DNA from 2 places in the Pseudarthrobacter sp. SSS035 genome. Region 1 is predicted to be linked to the other one. Evidence: riboswitches for the same ligand, from Rfam matches in the RefSeq annotation. Region 1 holds a riboswitch; the other holds the start of a gene.

Evidence for each region. Region 1 has a riboswitch for glycine ahead of gcvP (aminomethyl-transferring glycine dehydrogenase). Riboswitches for the same ligand answer to the same signal wherever they lie in the genome.
Region 2: another riboswitch for glycine. It lies ahead of gcvP (aminomethyl-transferring glycine dehydrogenase); the one in region 1 lies ahead of gcvP (aminomethyl-transferring glycine dehydrogenase).

What each region holds. Positions count from the first base shown of each region.
Region 1 is NZ_CP096882.1:969,269-976,848, reverse strand. Features, by position in the region: gene MUN23_RS04455 (Dps family protein) at 1-37, shown strand, start outside; gene MUN23_RS04450 (MFS transporter) at 133-1,719, opposite strand; gene MUN23_RS04445 (TetR/AcrR family transcriptional regulator) at 1,786-2,325, shown strand; glycine riboswitch at 2,419-2,516, shown strand; gene gcvP (aminomethyl-transferring glycine dehydrogenase) at 2,703-5,579, shown strand; gene MUN23_RS04435 (peptidoglycan bridge formation glycyltransferase FemA/FemB family protein) at 5,905-6,978, shown strand; gene MUN23_RS04430 (peptidoglycan bridge formation glycyltransferase FemA/FemB family protein) at 7,065-7,580, shown strand, end outside.
Region 2 is NZ_CP096882.1:2,965,056-2,972,635, forward strand. Features, by position in the region: gene MUN23_RS13690 (PxKF domain-containing protein) at 1-424, opposite strand, end outside; gene MUN23_RS13695 (ATP-dependent Clp protease ATP-binding subunit) at 1,031-3,526, shown strand; gene MUN23_RS13700 (flavin reductase family protein) at 3,777-4,328, opposite strand; glycine riboswitch at 4,530-4,627, shown strand; gene gcvP (aminomethyl-transferring glycine dehydrogenase) at 4,789-7,580, shown strand, end outside.

The DNA of each region.
Region 1 (7,580 bases):
GGCCTCGGCCAGCGTCACCGCCCCTGACGCCAAGTAAGAGTCGGCCCTAACGAGGCCACAAGCGCCCGGCGCCGGAAGGATTCCTTGCGCCGGGCGTTTTTGTGCGCTCGCCGGCTTGCCGGGGACGAGCGCCTAGTCCGCCGTCGGAACTTTCCGGAGTACGACGGCGGCAAGGACTGACGCGCTCGCCATCAGTACCAGCGCGATTGCCGCAGTGGTGTGGACGCCCGAATCAAACGCCAGGCGTGCTGCGCCGCGGAGCGCTTCGGCCAGCGGAGCAGGCAGGCCGGCGGCCAGCTCCACGGCGCCCGCCAGAGTTTCACCCGCCTGGTGTACTGCAGTGCCCGACGCCGTTTCCTCCACCCCGGCCGGAAGCCGGAGATTGCGCTGGTAGGAAGCGGTCAGGATGGAGCCCAGCACCGCCGTCCCCAGCAGGGACCCCACCTCATAGCCCGTTTCGGAGATGGCGGCCGCCGCTCCCGACTTCTCCGCTGGAACGGAGCCCAGGATGAGGTCATTGGAAATAGTTTCCGCTGTGCCCACGCCCAGGGCGAGGATCAGCAGCGCGGCCAGCAGGAGGGCCGGGCCGGAGCCGTGGTCACCGAAGACCACGATTCCATAGCCGGTGGCGCTCAGGGCCAGGCCACCCGCCACCACAAAGCCCGGACGCACCTTCCGGACCAGCGGCACCACTGCCAGCCCAGCCAGCACTGTGGCCACCAGGGCCGGGATCATGGCAATTCCGGCGGCCGACGGAGTCATTCCGTCCAGGAGCTGCAGGTGCTGGGCGAGGAACAGGATGAAGCCGTTGAAGGAGAACAGGGCCAGCACGTTTGCCGTGATGGCAGTGCTGAAGACCCGGTTGCCGAACAGGGACATGTCCAGCAGGGGGCAGGCCAGCCGCTGCTGGCGGCGGACAAAGACGACGCCCATGGCCAGGCCAAAGGCAACAAGACCCACAGGAGCGGCCCCGAAGCCATCGGTCGCCAGCTCCTTGATGCCATACACAACGGGCACCATTACCAGCAGGGACAGGACGATGCTGGGCACGTCCACCCGCCCCGGGCGCGGATCCTTTGATTCCGGGATGAACGCAGGGCCGAACGCCAGCAGGGGCAGCATGATGGGCACTGCGACCAGCAGGATGGCGCCCCACCAGAACTGCTCCACCAGCCACCCGCCGAATATGGGACCCAGGGCGGCGCCGCCGGAGAAGCCGGCAGCCCAGATGGCAACCGCCAGCCGACGCCGGTTTGGGTCCGGAAAAATGTTGCGGATCAGGGACAGGGTTGAGGGCATCAGCATGGCCCCGAAGAACCCCAGCATGGCCCGCCCCGCTATCAGCCACTCCGCGCTGGGAGCAAAGGCTGTTGCTGCTGATACCGCGGCGAAGCCAACACTGCCGGTCAGCAGCAGCCGGCGGCGCCCGATCCGGTCGCCCAGGCTGCCCATGGCAACAAGCAAACCTGCAAGCACCAGGGGGTAGGCGTCCACAATCCACAGCAGCTGGACTCCCGTTGTCTCCAGGCTGCTCGCGATGGCCGGAAGCGCGAACGTCAACGCAGTGTTGTCCACCGCAACCAGGAGCACCGGAAACATCAGCAGGGCCAGCGCGAGCCAATCGCGCCAGGGCGCCTTGGCGGGCCCTGACGGCCTGAAATCGGCAGCCGTGGTGGATGTGCTTCGGGTGTTCTGGTTGGACTGTGCGGACAACGTCATGCGATAACTATACCGTCCAGACGGTACAGTTAAGAAACGCGACCCGGAGCGTGCATGATTGAAGCCATGGCCAGAAATCCCGTCGCACGCGACGCAGTCCTCGACGCTTTTGAAGAACTCCTGATCGACGTGGGGGAGCGGGCTGCCACTTTGGATGCAGTGGCCAAGCGCGCAGGCGTGTCCAAGGGCGGGTTGCTCTATCACTTCCCCAACAAGGAAGCGCTGATCGCTGCGGTGCTGGAGCGGCTGGACCGACTGGCCGTCGAGGACCTCGCGCTGATGGCTGCAGCAGCCGAAGGTGCGGCGGCCTACTTCATCCGTTCCTCGCTCTGGTCCGACTCGCCCATGGACCGATCCTTCGTGGCCGCCACGCGGCTGGCTGAAGTGGCCCATGAAGAGGCCCGGCGCCGCTTTGCCGCCATCCAGCAGCAATGGTTGGACCTGATCGCGGCCGACGTCGGCACGGCCATGGCGAAAGCCGTGCTGTACATGGGGGACGGGCTGTATTTCAACGCCATGTGGGAAAGCGGCACCACCGGGGACGGCATGGGCAGGCATGGAGACATTGAGGAGCTCCTCGCTGCCGTGGAGCGGCTTCGCGGCTGAATCCGCGACCTCATTTGCCCGGCGGCCCGGGGCGTAGGAGAATTGGACGGCGTGGCGACCATCTGCGGCCGCCACAAAATCTGAATATGCCTTTGATCTGCGGCGGGAGAGTTCTGTTAGTGGGTACAACAGGCGCCCTAGGAGCAAATCCTCCCCAGGAATCTCTCAGGCCCACGTACCGCCGCGGCCAGGCAACTCTGGAAAGTGGCAGGCCGTCCGCCTGAAGCGTCCCGGATCACTCCGGAATGTCAGGACCGCTGTGCCCACCGACGGTGCAAGCGCAGCCTTGCGGAAGCAGGCTGCGCGGAAACTCTCAGGTCCCAGACAGAGCGGGGAGGAACCCGAGTCGATGTGGCGCACCCTGCGCCGCCTTAGTAATGGAGTTCCTTGTGAGTGTTAATTCGGCCTCGGCCACTTTCGTTGACCGGCATATTGGTGCCCGCCGCCAGGCCGATATCGACTCCATGCTCAAGGCCGTCGGCTACGGCACTGTGGACGCGCTGGTGGATACGGCCGTCCCCGACTCCATCCGCCAGGCCAAGCCGCTGGCCCTCAAGGACGCCCTCAGTGAGGTTGAGGTCCTTGCGGAGCTGCGGAAGCTCGCGGCGAAGAACAAGACTGCTGTGCAGATGATCGGGCAGGGCTACTACGACACCGTGACGCCGGCCGTGATCCGCCGGAACATCCTTGAAGCCCCGGCCTGGTATACCGCGTACACGCCGTACCAGCCCGAGATTTCCCAGGGCCGGCTCGAGGCTTTGCTGAACTTCCAGACCATGGTCCAGGACCTGGTGGGCCTGCCGATCGCGAACGCGTCGCTGCTGGATGAAGCCACCGCCGTCGCCGAGGCCGTGCTGATGATGCGCCGGGCCAACAAGAACAAGGGCGCCCGGGACGGCAAGACGGTCCTGGATGCCGACTGCCTGCCGCAGACCATTGCCATCGTGAAGGGCCGCGCCGAGGCCCTCGGCTTCGAGGTGGAGGTCGCTGACCTGTCCCAGGGCCTGCCCGACGGCGTCATCAACGGTGTTGTGCTGCAGCAGCCGGGTGTTTCCGGCCGGGTCTTCAACCACGCAGACGTGATCGCGGCTGCCAAGGAGCGCGGCGCGCTCGTGACCGTGGCCGCGGACCTGCTGGCCCTGACCCTGATCACGCCTCCGGGGGAGCAGGGCGCGGACATCGCCGTCGGCTCGACGCAGCGTTTTGGGGTGCCGTTGTTCTTCGGCGGCCCGCACGCGGCGTACATGGCGGTGGCGAAGGGGCTGGAGCGTTCCATGCCGGGCCGCCTGGTCGGGGTGTCCAAGGACGACGCCGGGACCCCCGCGTACCGTCTGGCGCTGCAGACCCGTGAGCAGCACATCCGCCGTGAGAAGGCCACGTCCAACATCTGCACCGCGCAGGCACTGCTGGCCATCGTCTCCTCGTTCTACGCCGTGTACCACGGCCCGGACGGCCTCAAGGCAATCGCCGAGACCACCCACAGCCACGCGGCAACCATCGCCGCGTCCCTGAAGGCGGCCGGCCTGGACGTTCTGCACACGAGCTTCTTCGATACCGTCACGGTTTCCGCGCCTGGCAAGGCTGCCGCCATTGTTGCCGCCGCAGAGGCCAAGGGCATCAACCTGCGCCACGTCGACGGCGACACCGTCGGCGTTTCCGCCGATGAAACCACCACCCAGGCCATCGTTGCCGGTGTGCTGGAAGCCTTTGGTGCCGCGGCGGTGGACGCGGCCGCCGGCACTGACAGTGGGTTCGCGCTGGATGCCGCCGTCGAGCGTTCCTCCGGTTACCTGCAGCACCCGGTGTTCAACACCCACCGTTCCGAGACCCAGCTGCTGCGCTACATCCGCCGGCTGAGTGACCGCGACCTCGCGCTGGACCGCACCATGATTCCGTTGGGTTCGTGCACGATGAAGCTGAACGCCACCGCGGAGATGGAAGCCATCTCGTGGCCGGAGTTCGCCTCGATCCACCCGTTCGCCCCGGATTCCCAGACCGTGGGCTGGCGCGAACTGATCACCGACCTCGAAGACCAGCTGACCGAGATCACGGGCTACGACCAGGTCTCCCTGCAGCCGAACGCCGGGTCCCAGGGTGAGCTCGCAGGCCTGCTGGCCATCCGTGGCTACCACCTCTCCCGCGGCGATGACCAGCGCACGGTCTGCCTGATCCCGGCTTCGGCCCACGGCACCAACGCCGCCTCGGCCGTCCTGGCCGGCATGAAGGTCGTAGTTGTGGCCACCGCGGCGGACGGCAGCATCGACCATGCGGATCTGAACGCCAAGATCGAGGCGAACAAGGACGTCCTCTCGGCGATCATGATCACCTACCCCTCCACGCACGGCGTGTACGACGCCGATGTCACCGAAATCTGCGACGCCGTGCACGCTGCCGGCGGCCAGGTGTACGTGGACGGCGCCAACCTGAACGCCCTCGTGGGCCTGGCGCAGCCGGGCAAGTTCGGCGGCGACGTCTCACACCTGAACCTGCACAAGACCTTCTGCATCCCGCACGGCGGCGGCGGCCCCGGCGTTGGCCCGGTCGCGGCCAAGGCCCACCTGGCACCGTTTATGCCCGGTGACGCCAACAAGGCAGCGCGCGAAGCGGGCCACGGCGTGGCCATCAGCGCATCCAACTACGGTTCCGCCGGTGTCCTGCCGATCTCCTGGGCCTATGTGAAGCTAATGGGTGCCGAGGGCCTGACCGAGGCCACGAAGTCGGCGCTGCTGGCGGCCAACTACGTTGCGGCCCGCCTGAACGAGTACTTCCCCGTCCTCTATACCGGTGAAGGCGGACTGGTGGCGCACGAGTGCATCCTGGACCTCCGCGACCTGACGGCGAAGACCGGCGTCACCGCGGAGGATGTGGCCAAGCGCCTCATCGACTACGGTTTCCACGCCCCCACCCTGGCGTTCCCGGTCGCGGGCACGCTGATGGTGGAGCCCACCGAGTCCGAGGACCTCGTGGAGATCGACCGGTTCATCGACGCCATGATCACCATCCGCAAGGAAATCGACCAGGTGGCCAACGGCGACTTCACCGTCGAGAACAGCCCGCTGCGCCACGCACCCCACACCGCGTCCGCCGTCGTATCCTCCGACTGGGCCCGTCAGTACCCGCGTGAGCAGGCCGCCTTCCCGGTCCACCACCTCAAGCAGGACAAGTACTTCCCGCCCGTCGGCCGCATCGACGGCGCAGCCGGGGACCGCAACCTGATCTGCTCCTGCCCGCCGCTGTCCGAGTTCGAAGACTAGAGTCCGGAAGTCGAAGTACAAGTCCGGACCCGGCAAGCCGGGCTTTTCACGCGTGCTGCTCCTTCGTCGCTCCGACGCACGCTTTCGAAAACCCCGTCCCGCCGGGTCCCGGGGGTCCCCGGTGTCCGGCAGCATGCTCCCCACCGTCCCCCTAACCTCGCAAGCTCGGTCAGGGAACCCGGACGGCGTGGGCCCAGCGCTGCAAGGATATCGGGGACCCCCGAGGGATCGACCCAACCGGAGGCTTTAGACTTGTGGCTACATGTCCGCACGTAACTACGAGTACAGAACCGCGCACAAACCCCTGAGATTGGACACGGCCCCCTTGCGAGAATTCACCGCCCGCTTTGCCACAGCGGAGGAAATTGAGAACTGGGACAAGCACGTCACGGCCAACCCGAACGGCGGCAACATGCTGCAGTCCGCTGCCTACGCGTCCGTGAAGAACGGCAGCGGCTGGACCGCCCGTTTCCTGGTCCTGGAGTCTGCCGGGACCGCCAGCTACAACCTGGTGCTGGAGAAGAAATTCCCGGTGCTGGGCCGCCTGTGGTACCTGATCAAAGGTCCAGACCTGGGTGCCGTCGAGGACCTGAAGCCGGCCCTGGACGCGTGCGCTGCATTCGTCCGGAGCCGGAAACTCAATGTCTTCACCATCAAGATTGAACCGGACATCGTGAGCACCCCGGAAGCCCGGGCACAGCTCGCCGTCGCCGGCCTGGTGAAGGCCCCGAACATCCAGTCCAACGACTCCACGGCACTCCTGGACATCGCGGCACCGGAGAACCAGGTGTTCCGGTCCATCTCCTCCCGCGCCCGCAACGCGATCCGCCGGGCAGAGCGCGAAGGCTGCACTGTGGTGCAGCAGGAGCCAAGCCCGGAAACGTACCGGGCGCTGTATGACCTGATGGCAGACACCGTGAACGCCAAGGGCTCCATGCCGTTGCGCAGCCTCGAGTACTACACGCGGTTCTGGGACGAATTCTGCACCCGCGGCCAGGGCAGCTTCTTCTTCGTTTACGAAGACGGCAAACCCAGTGTGGGCGCCTTTGTGATCAACTACGGATCCAAGGCAACCTACAAGGACGGCGGCTCCACCCAGAACAGGAAGCAGTACGGCGATTCGCACCTGGTCCAGTGGCAGGCCATCCGAAGAATGCAGGAACTCGGCTGCACCGAGTACGACTTCTGCGGCACGCCGCCGTCCGGCCTGATCAAGGACAAGACCCACCACCTGTACGGCATGGGCATGTTCAAAACGAGCTTCACCAAGACGGTGACGGACTTCGTCGGCTGCTACGACTACGTGCTGTCGCCCCTCAGGCACACCCTGTGGGTCAAGGCCGCGGAACGGGTCTTCCGCCGGCTTGAAACCGCACGCACCGGCCAGCAGTTCTACTGACCGCCCACCAGCCACTCTCACCATCCACACCACGAAGGCCAGCGCCTGCCCCAGCCGGCAGCCCAGCCATAGATGAGGTTATTTCTGTGAATCCAACCAAGGCCGGAGCCGGACTCGAGCTCAGCGTCCTCAGCGATGCCGAGTTTGAGTCCTTCTCCCTCAATCATCCGCAAAACAACTTCATCCAGTCCGCTGACTTCACCCGTTTCCAGCGCGCCCGCGGTCAGTCAGTGGAACTGTTCGGTGTCAGGCGCGACGGCGACCTGGTCGCTGCCGGGAAACTGAACTTCACCACCAACCGCTGGGGCTACACGGTGTGCGAGTGCGCCAAGGGCCCCCTCCTGGACTACACGGACGCTGCACTGGTGCGTGACGTCGTCGGACTCCTCAAGGAACGCGCCGCGGAACGCAAGGCTGCCGAACTCCGGATTTCCCCGAACCTGACGTACATCGCCCGCGATGCCGACGGCGCCGAACACCCCGAGATCGTGGACAACAGGCCGCTCGTGGCGGAACTGGCTGGACTGGGTCTTGAGCACCAGGGCTCGGACATGAACTTCGCCAACGTGAACTGGATGTTCATCAAGCAGCTCGGCGGCATC
Region 2 (7,580 bases), 2.0 Mb from region 1:
GGTAGCTCTCGAATGTGGGGCCCACCTCGTGCTGCACATCCGCGCTGTTGACGTTGCGGTCGATGACCCGGCCCGAAGGCGACGTCAGGCTGAGGACAACGTCGCTGCCCGGCCACTGTGTGGAGAGGCTCACCGGTCCGCCGGCTGCCTCGAAGGTGGATGTGACGGTTTGGTCGGGGAGAACGTTGTAATAGGTGCCCGGTTCAGCGGACTGGAGCGAGGCCCTGACCCTGTCGGCGATCAGGCCCTGGCCGAAGGCTGTCGGATGGTAACCCTCCTCCCTGTCGAGAACGATGTTCGCGCCGTTCAGGAATAGCTCCTGGGCGGCGAATTCTCCGCAGAGCTCATGGCCGTTAGGAACGTCGTAGTTGTCTACATACTGCAGCCCAAGGCTCCCGGCCTGATCGCTGATAAGACTGTTCAACTGGCGGATAGTAGCTGTGCAACGAGCACAATCACCAATGCTGCGGCCGAAATCATCCCCCATTTAGTACCGAGCATTGCTCTCTCCCCCATTGAAGAACCACGATGAGCGTCAGGTTAACATCGGCGCGGCAGACAGATCCATGGTTTCTCCAGCAATTGCCCATATCCTGCGGAGAAGTTGAGGAAGGCTGCTGATGTCTCGCATCACCTCAGTGTCAACGGCTGCCATCTTTGGCGCCTGTGGTGAATCCACCGAAGGCGCCGCCGCGCTTGCCTGGGTCGGTGGTGACCTATCGTTGCATCCGGAATCGGCGGGTCGGAAGGTGGGGCCATTCCTAATTGCAGAAGTGGGGCCATCTTTAGTTGACAATCTCAGATTTGTCTGGAGCCCAGTCAGACGGAGATTTTCTTGGAAAGAACGCTACTCCCGGCGATTCCCTCGCACCAGAGCCCACGTTGACGTGAGTGTAGGCTTCCGACAGCTCAGGGATCGGGAGAAGTCTGCCTTCCTAACGCTCTAATATCCTGTCTCTCGGCGAACACCCCCCATGTAGGCCTGAGGCGACGTAGCATCAAGGTAGGCGGCAGCCAGGAGTGTGGTGACATGTTTGAGCGATTTACGGACCGTGCCCGTCGCGTAGTTGTGCTTGCCCAAGAAGAGGCACGCATGCTGAACCACGGTTACATTGGTACCGAACACATCCTCTTGGGTCTGATCCATGAAGGTGAGGGCGTTGCCGCCAAAGCTCTTGAGTCCTTGAGCATTTCGCTCGACGGCGTGCGCGAGCAGGTGCAGGAGATCATCGGCCCGGGCCAGCAGGCCCCGTCCGGGCACATCCCCTTCACCCCGCGGGCCAAGAAGGTGCTGGAGCTGGCGCTGCGCGAAGCCTTGCAGCTGGGTCACAACTACATCGGCACGGAGCACATCCTGCTGGGCCTCATCCGTGAGGGTGAGGGTGTGGCCGCCCAGGTGCTGGTCAGGCTCGGGGCAGACCAGGACCGCGTCCGCCAGCAGGTCATTCAGCTCCTCTCCGGCTACCAGGGCAAGGAAACCACCGGCGCCGGCGTCGGCCCGGGCCAGGCGGAGGTAACTCCTGCGGGTTCGGTGGTCCTGGACCAGTTCGGCCGCAACCTCACCCAGGCTGCGCGCGAGAACAAGCTGGACCCGGTGATCGGACGCGAGTCCGAGATGGAACGCGTTATGCAGGTCCTTTCGCGCCGCACCAAGAACAACCCGGTGCTGATCGGTGAACCCGGGGTCGGGAAGACGGCCGTCGTCGAGGGCCTCGCCCAGGCGATTGTCCGCGGCGATGTGCCGGAGACTCTCAAGGATAAGCAGCTGTACACGCTTGACCTGGGCTCCGTGGTGGCCGGCTCCCGGTACCGCGGTGACTTCGAGGAGCGGCTGAAGAAGGTCCTGAAGGAAATCCGCACCCGCGGGGACATTCTTTTGTTCATTGATGAGATCCACACCCTTGTCGGTGCCGGTGCGGCCGAAGGTGCCATCGACGCGGCTTCGATCCTTAAGCCGTTGCTGGCTCGGGGCGAGCTGCAGACCATCGGTGCCACGACGCTGGATGACTACCGTAAGCACATCGAGAAGGATGCCGCGCTGGAGCGCCGCTTCCAGCCGATCCAGGTCAAGGAGCCCTCCGTCGCGCACGCGATCGAGATCCTCAAGGGCCTGCGGGACCGCTACGAGGCGCACCACCGGGTCACCATCACCGACGGCGCGCTGGTCGCCGCCGCGAACCTCTCGGAGCGTTACATCTCGGACCGCTTCCTGCCGGACAAGGCGATCGACCTGATCGATGAGGCCGGCGCCCGGCTGCGTATCCGCCGGATGAGCGCCCCGCCGGAGCTCAAGGCGATGGACGAGCGGATCGCTGCGCTGAAAATGGAGAAGGAGTCCGCGTTGGATGCGGAGGACTATGCGGGTGCCGCTTCGCTGCGCGACAAGGAGCAGAAGCTCATTACTGAGCGCTCCGAGAAGGAACGCCACTGGAAGTCCGGCGGCATGGATGACATTTCCGAAGTTGATGAGGAACTGATCGCGGAGGTGCTGGCGAATGCCACCGGTATCCCGGTGTTCAAGCTCACCGAGGAAGAGTCCTCGCGCCTGCTGAAAATGGAAGCCGAACTGCACCAGCGCGTCGTGGGCCAGGACGAGGCGATTAAGTCGGTTTCGCGGGCTATCCGCCGCACCCGTGCCGGCCTGAAGGACCCGAAGCGTCCGGGCGGCTCGTTCATCTTCGCCGGCCCCACCGGTGTGGGCAAGACCGAGCTGGCCAAGGCCCTGGCCGAGTTCCTGTTCGGCGAGGAGGATGCCCTCATCACGCTGGACATGTCCGAGTACTCGGAGAAGCACACTGTTTCGCGGCTCTTCGGTGCCCCTCCGGGCTACGTCGGCTACGACGAGGGCGGGCAGCTGACCGAAAAGGTCCGGCGCCGTCCGTTCTCCGTGGTCCTGTTCGACGAGGTGGAGAAGGCGCACGCCGATCTCTTCAACTCACTCCTGCAGATCATGGAAGACGGCCGCCTGACCGACTCCCATGGCCGCGTGGTGGACTTCAAGAACACCGTGATCATCATGACCACGAACCTGGGCACCCGGGACATCTCCAAGAGCGTTGCCACCGGCTTCCAGTCCGGCACAGACACCCAGACCGGCTACAACCGGATGCGCGCCCGCGTCACGGAGGAGCTCAAGCAGCACTTCCGCCCCGAGTTCCTGAACCGTGTCGACGACGTCATCGTCTTCCCGCAGCTGACCCAGGACGAAATCATCCAGATCGTGGACATGTTCGTCGGCCGCCTCGAGCAGCGCCTTGCTGACAAGGACATGGGCATCGAGCTCACCACCGCAGCCAGGGTGCTCCTGGCAACCCGTGGGTACGACCCGGCCATGGGTGCCCGGCCGCTGCGCCGCACCATCCAGCGCGAGATCGAGGACCAGCTCTCCGAGAAGATCCTCTTCGGCGAGCTCAAGCCCGGCGACATCATCGCAGTCGACGTTGACGGCGAAGGCGACGACGCGACGTTCACCTTCACAGGAAACACGAAACCGCGGATCCCGGACGCACTGCCCGCCGCGACCTGAACAGCAACCACGGCTGACCGCCGTTGAGGCGGGCTGAAGTCCGGTGTCTCACCACAGTGTCCTGCAGGCTCAGGCTTGCAGGACGCCTGAGGATCCAGCCGGGGTGCTGCCACGGCGTAGCCAAGGCGGGGCGTGCGTCCGACCGGACTGCATCCCCGCTTTCCGGCCTCGTGGATCAGTGTTTCCTGAAGGCGTCTTTGACTTTTCGCCCCTGGAGATCAGTAGTCTTCGCCGCGTTTGTGGGTAACTTCTAGGGCGCCAGTCGGTAGTAGGCAGAAGCAAAATGTATGAGCGGGTCCGGTACTTCCGCCGCCGGAGCGTCACTACCCATCGCAAGTACCTCTCCCACGATGAGCAGATGCGTTGCCGCCGGATGGATGGCAACCGTTCGCAGCTCGAAGTACGCGATCGATCCGTCGAGGATCACCGATCCGGTGGCGGGGCCACGGCGGTAGGGAACCTGGGACAGCAGGCCCTCTATTGGGGTCACTGGACTGGCCAGCCAATCCGCCGCGCCTTGGTGCTTACTGCGCAGCAGACTCAACGCCCAGGTACCCGTCGTGGCAATTGCTTCGCCAATGCGTGAGCCCGCATAGAGACTGACAAGCATCGTAGGCGGATCATAGGAGACGGAGAGAAAAGCAGTCACTGTTGCTGCGTAGTCGCGCTTGTTCAGCGATGTAGAAACCACGGCGACGCCGGCCGAGATGTCCGCGCTGAGCACTCGGTACAGATCGATGTCCGCTTCGGAAGGCTGTTCGTCGCCAAGGCGATGCGCGTTCAACGTCCCTGGAGTCTCCATAAGCACATCGTTTCACGCGGTGAACACATCAGGGCCGATCGATTTCCCATTGATTGCTCCGTAAAGGCCCTTATGGCTCCCCAAAGGGCTTTCACGGAGCAATCGATGGTGATCCGACGCCGGTGCCACCGGAAATCTTGCACGCGGCCTGAAATCCGGCTAACCTGTGAGACGTGTCACGGACAAAATGGCACATGCTTTTGATCTGCGGCGGGAGAGTCCTGCCGGTACGTTCAGCAGGCGCCGTAGGAGCAAATCCTCCCCAGGAATCTCTCAGGCCCACGTACCGCCGCGGCCAGGCAACTCTGGAAAGTAGTCCGGCAACGGGCTCACCGACGGTGCAAGCGTCACCCTGCGGCAAGCAGGTGGGCGCGGAAACTCTCAGGTCCAATACAGAGCGGGGAGGAACCCGAATCAATGTGGCGTACCCAGCGCGCCACCTGAATTATGGAGTTCCTTCATGACCATCCAGTCGTCCCCTTCCACCTTTGCCGATCGGCATATTGGTGCGCGCCGCCAGGCCGATATCGACACCATGCTCAAGGCCGTCGGCTATGACAGCGTTGACGGCCTCGTGGACGTTGCCGTCCCCGACTCCATCCGCCAGGCCAAGCCGCTGGCCCTCAAGGACGCCCTGAGTGAGGTTGAGGTCCTTGCCGAGCTGCGGAAGCTCGCGGCGAAGAACAAGACGGCTGTGCAGATGATCGGCCAGGGCTACTACGACACCGTCACGCCCGCGGTCATCCGCCGGAACATCCTCGAAGCCCCCGCCTGGTACACCGCGTACACGCCGTACCAGCCCGAGATTTCGCAGGGCCGGCTGGAGGCGTTGCTGAACTTCCAGACCATGGTCCAGGACCTGGTGGGCCTGCCGATCGCGAACGCGTCGCTGCTGGATGAGGCCACCGCCGTGGCCGAGGCCGTGCTGATGATGCGCCGGGCAAACAAGAACAAGGAAGCCCGGGACGGCAAGACCGTCCTGGATGCCGACTGCCTGCCGCAGACCATCGCGATCGTGAAGGGCCGCGCCGAGGCCCTCGGGTTCGAGGTGGAGGTCGCTGACCTGTCCCAGGGCCTGCCCGACGGCGTTATCAACGGTGTTGTCCTGCAGCAGCCGGGTGTGTCGGGCCGGGTCTTCAACCATGCAGACATCATCAAGGAAGCCAAGGAGCGCGGCGCCCTCGTGACCGTTGCCGCCGATCTGTTGGCGCTGACGCTGATCACCCCTCCGGGGGAGCAGGGCGCGGACATCGCCGTCGGCTCGACCCAGCGATTTGGTGTGCCGTTGTTCTTCGGCGGCCCGCACGCGGCGTACATGGCGGTGGCGAAGGGCCTGGAGCGTTCCATGCCGGGCCGCCTCGTCGGGGTCTCCAAGGACGACGCCGGGACCCCCGCGTACCGTCTGGCACTGCAGACCCGTGAGCAGCACATCCGCCGTGAGAAGGCCACGTCCAACATCTGCACCGCGCAGGCACTGCTGGCCATCGTTTCCTCGTTCTACGCCGTTTACCACGGCCCGGACGGACTCAAGGCCATCGCCGAGCAGGTCCACAACAACGCCCGCACCCTGGCCACCACGCTGAAGGTCGCCGGCCGCGAACTGGTCACCGAGGCCTTCTTCGACACCGTCACGGTCCGCGTCCCGGGCAAGGCAGCCAAGGTCATCGCCGCCGCCGAAGCACGCGGCATCAACCTGCGCCACATCGACGGTGACACCATCGGCGTCTCCGCTGATGAAACCACGACGACGGAGGTCCTCTCCGCCATCGCCGTCGCCTTCGGTGCCGGCCCGGTTGTGGATGCGAAGGGCTTTGAACTGCCCGAATCGGTGCTCCGCACCTCCGAGTACCTGCAGCACCCGGTGTTCAACACGCACCGTTCCGAAACGCAGCTGCTGCGCTACATCCGCCGGCTGAGTGACCGGGACCTGGCGCTGGACCGCACCATGATCCCGCTGGGTTCCTGCACCATGAAGCTGAACGCCACGGCAGAGATGGAGGCCATTTCCTGGCCGGAGTTCGCCTCCATCCACCCGTTCGCCCCGGATTCCCAGACCGTGGGCTGGCGCGAGCTCATCGGCGGGCTGGAAGCTGACCTCGCGGAAATCACCGGCTACGACCAGGTCTCCCTGCAGCCGAACGCCGGGTCCCAGGGCGAGCTCGCAGGCCTGCTGGCCATCCGCGGCTACCACCTGTCCCGCGGCGATGACCAGCGCAACGTCTGCCTGATCCCTGCGTCGGCCCACGGCACCAACGCCGCCTCCGCAGTCCTGGCGGGCATGAAGGTGGTTGTGGTGGCTACCGCTGCGGACGGCAGCATCGACCACACGGACCTCTACGCCAAGATCGAGGCGAACAAGGACGCGCTCTCGGCGATCATGATCACCTACCCCTCCACCCACGGCGTCTACGACGCCGACGTCACCGAAATCTGCGACGCCGTGCACGCGGCCGGCGGCCAGGTCTACGTGGACGGCGCCAACCTCAACGCCCTCGTGGGCCTGGCCCAGCCGGGCAAGTTCGGCGGCGACGTCTCGCACCTGAACCTGCACAAGACCTTCTGCATCCCGCACGGCGGCGGCGGCCCCGGTGTTGGCCCGGTCGCGGCCAAGGCGCACCTGGCACCGTTTATGCCCGGTGATGCCAACAAGGCGGCGCACGAAGCCGGCCACGGCGTGGCCATCAGCGCGTCCAACTACGGTTCCGCAGGCGTCCTGCCCATCTCCTGGGCTTACGTGAAGCTCATGGGTGCCGAAGGCCTGACCGAGGCGACCAAGTCGGCGCTGCTGGCGGCGAACTACGTTGCGGCCCGCCTGAACGAGTACTTCCCCGTCCTCTACACGGGTGAGGGCGGGCTGGTGGCGCACGAGTGCATCCTGGACCTGCGCGACCTGACGGCGAAGACGGGCGTCACCGCGGAGGATGTGGCCAAGCGCCTCATCGACTACGGTTTCCACGCCCCCACCCTGGCGTTCCCGGTTGCGGGCACGCTGATGGTGGAGCCGACGGAGTCCGAGGACCTCGTGGAGATCGACCGGTTCATCGACGCGATGATCACGATCCGGAAGGAAATCGACCAGGTGGCCAACGGCGACTTCACCGTGGAGAACAGCCCGCTGCGCCACGCACCCCACACCGCGTCCGCCGTCGTCACCTCCGACTGGAACCGTCAATACCCGCGGGAGCAGGCCGCCTTCCCGGTCCACCACCTCAAGCAGGACAAGTACTTCCCGCCCGTCGGCCGCATCGACGG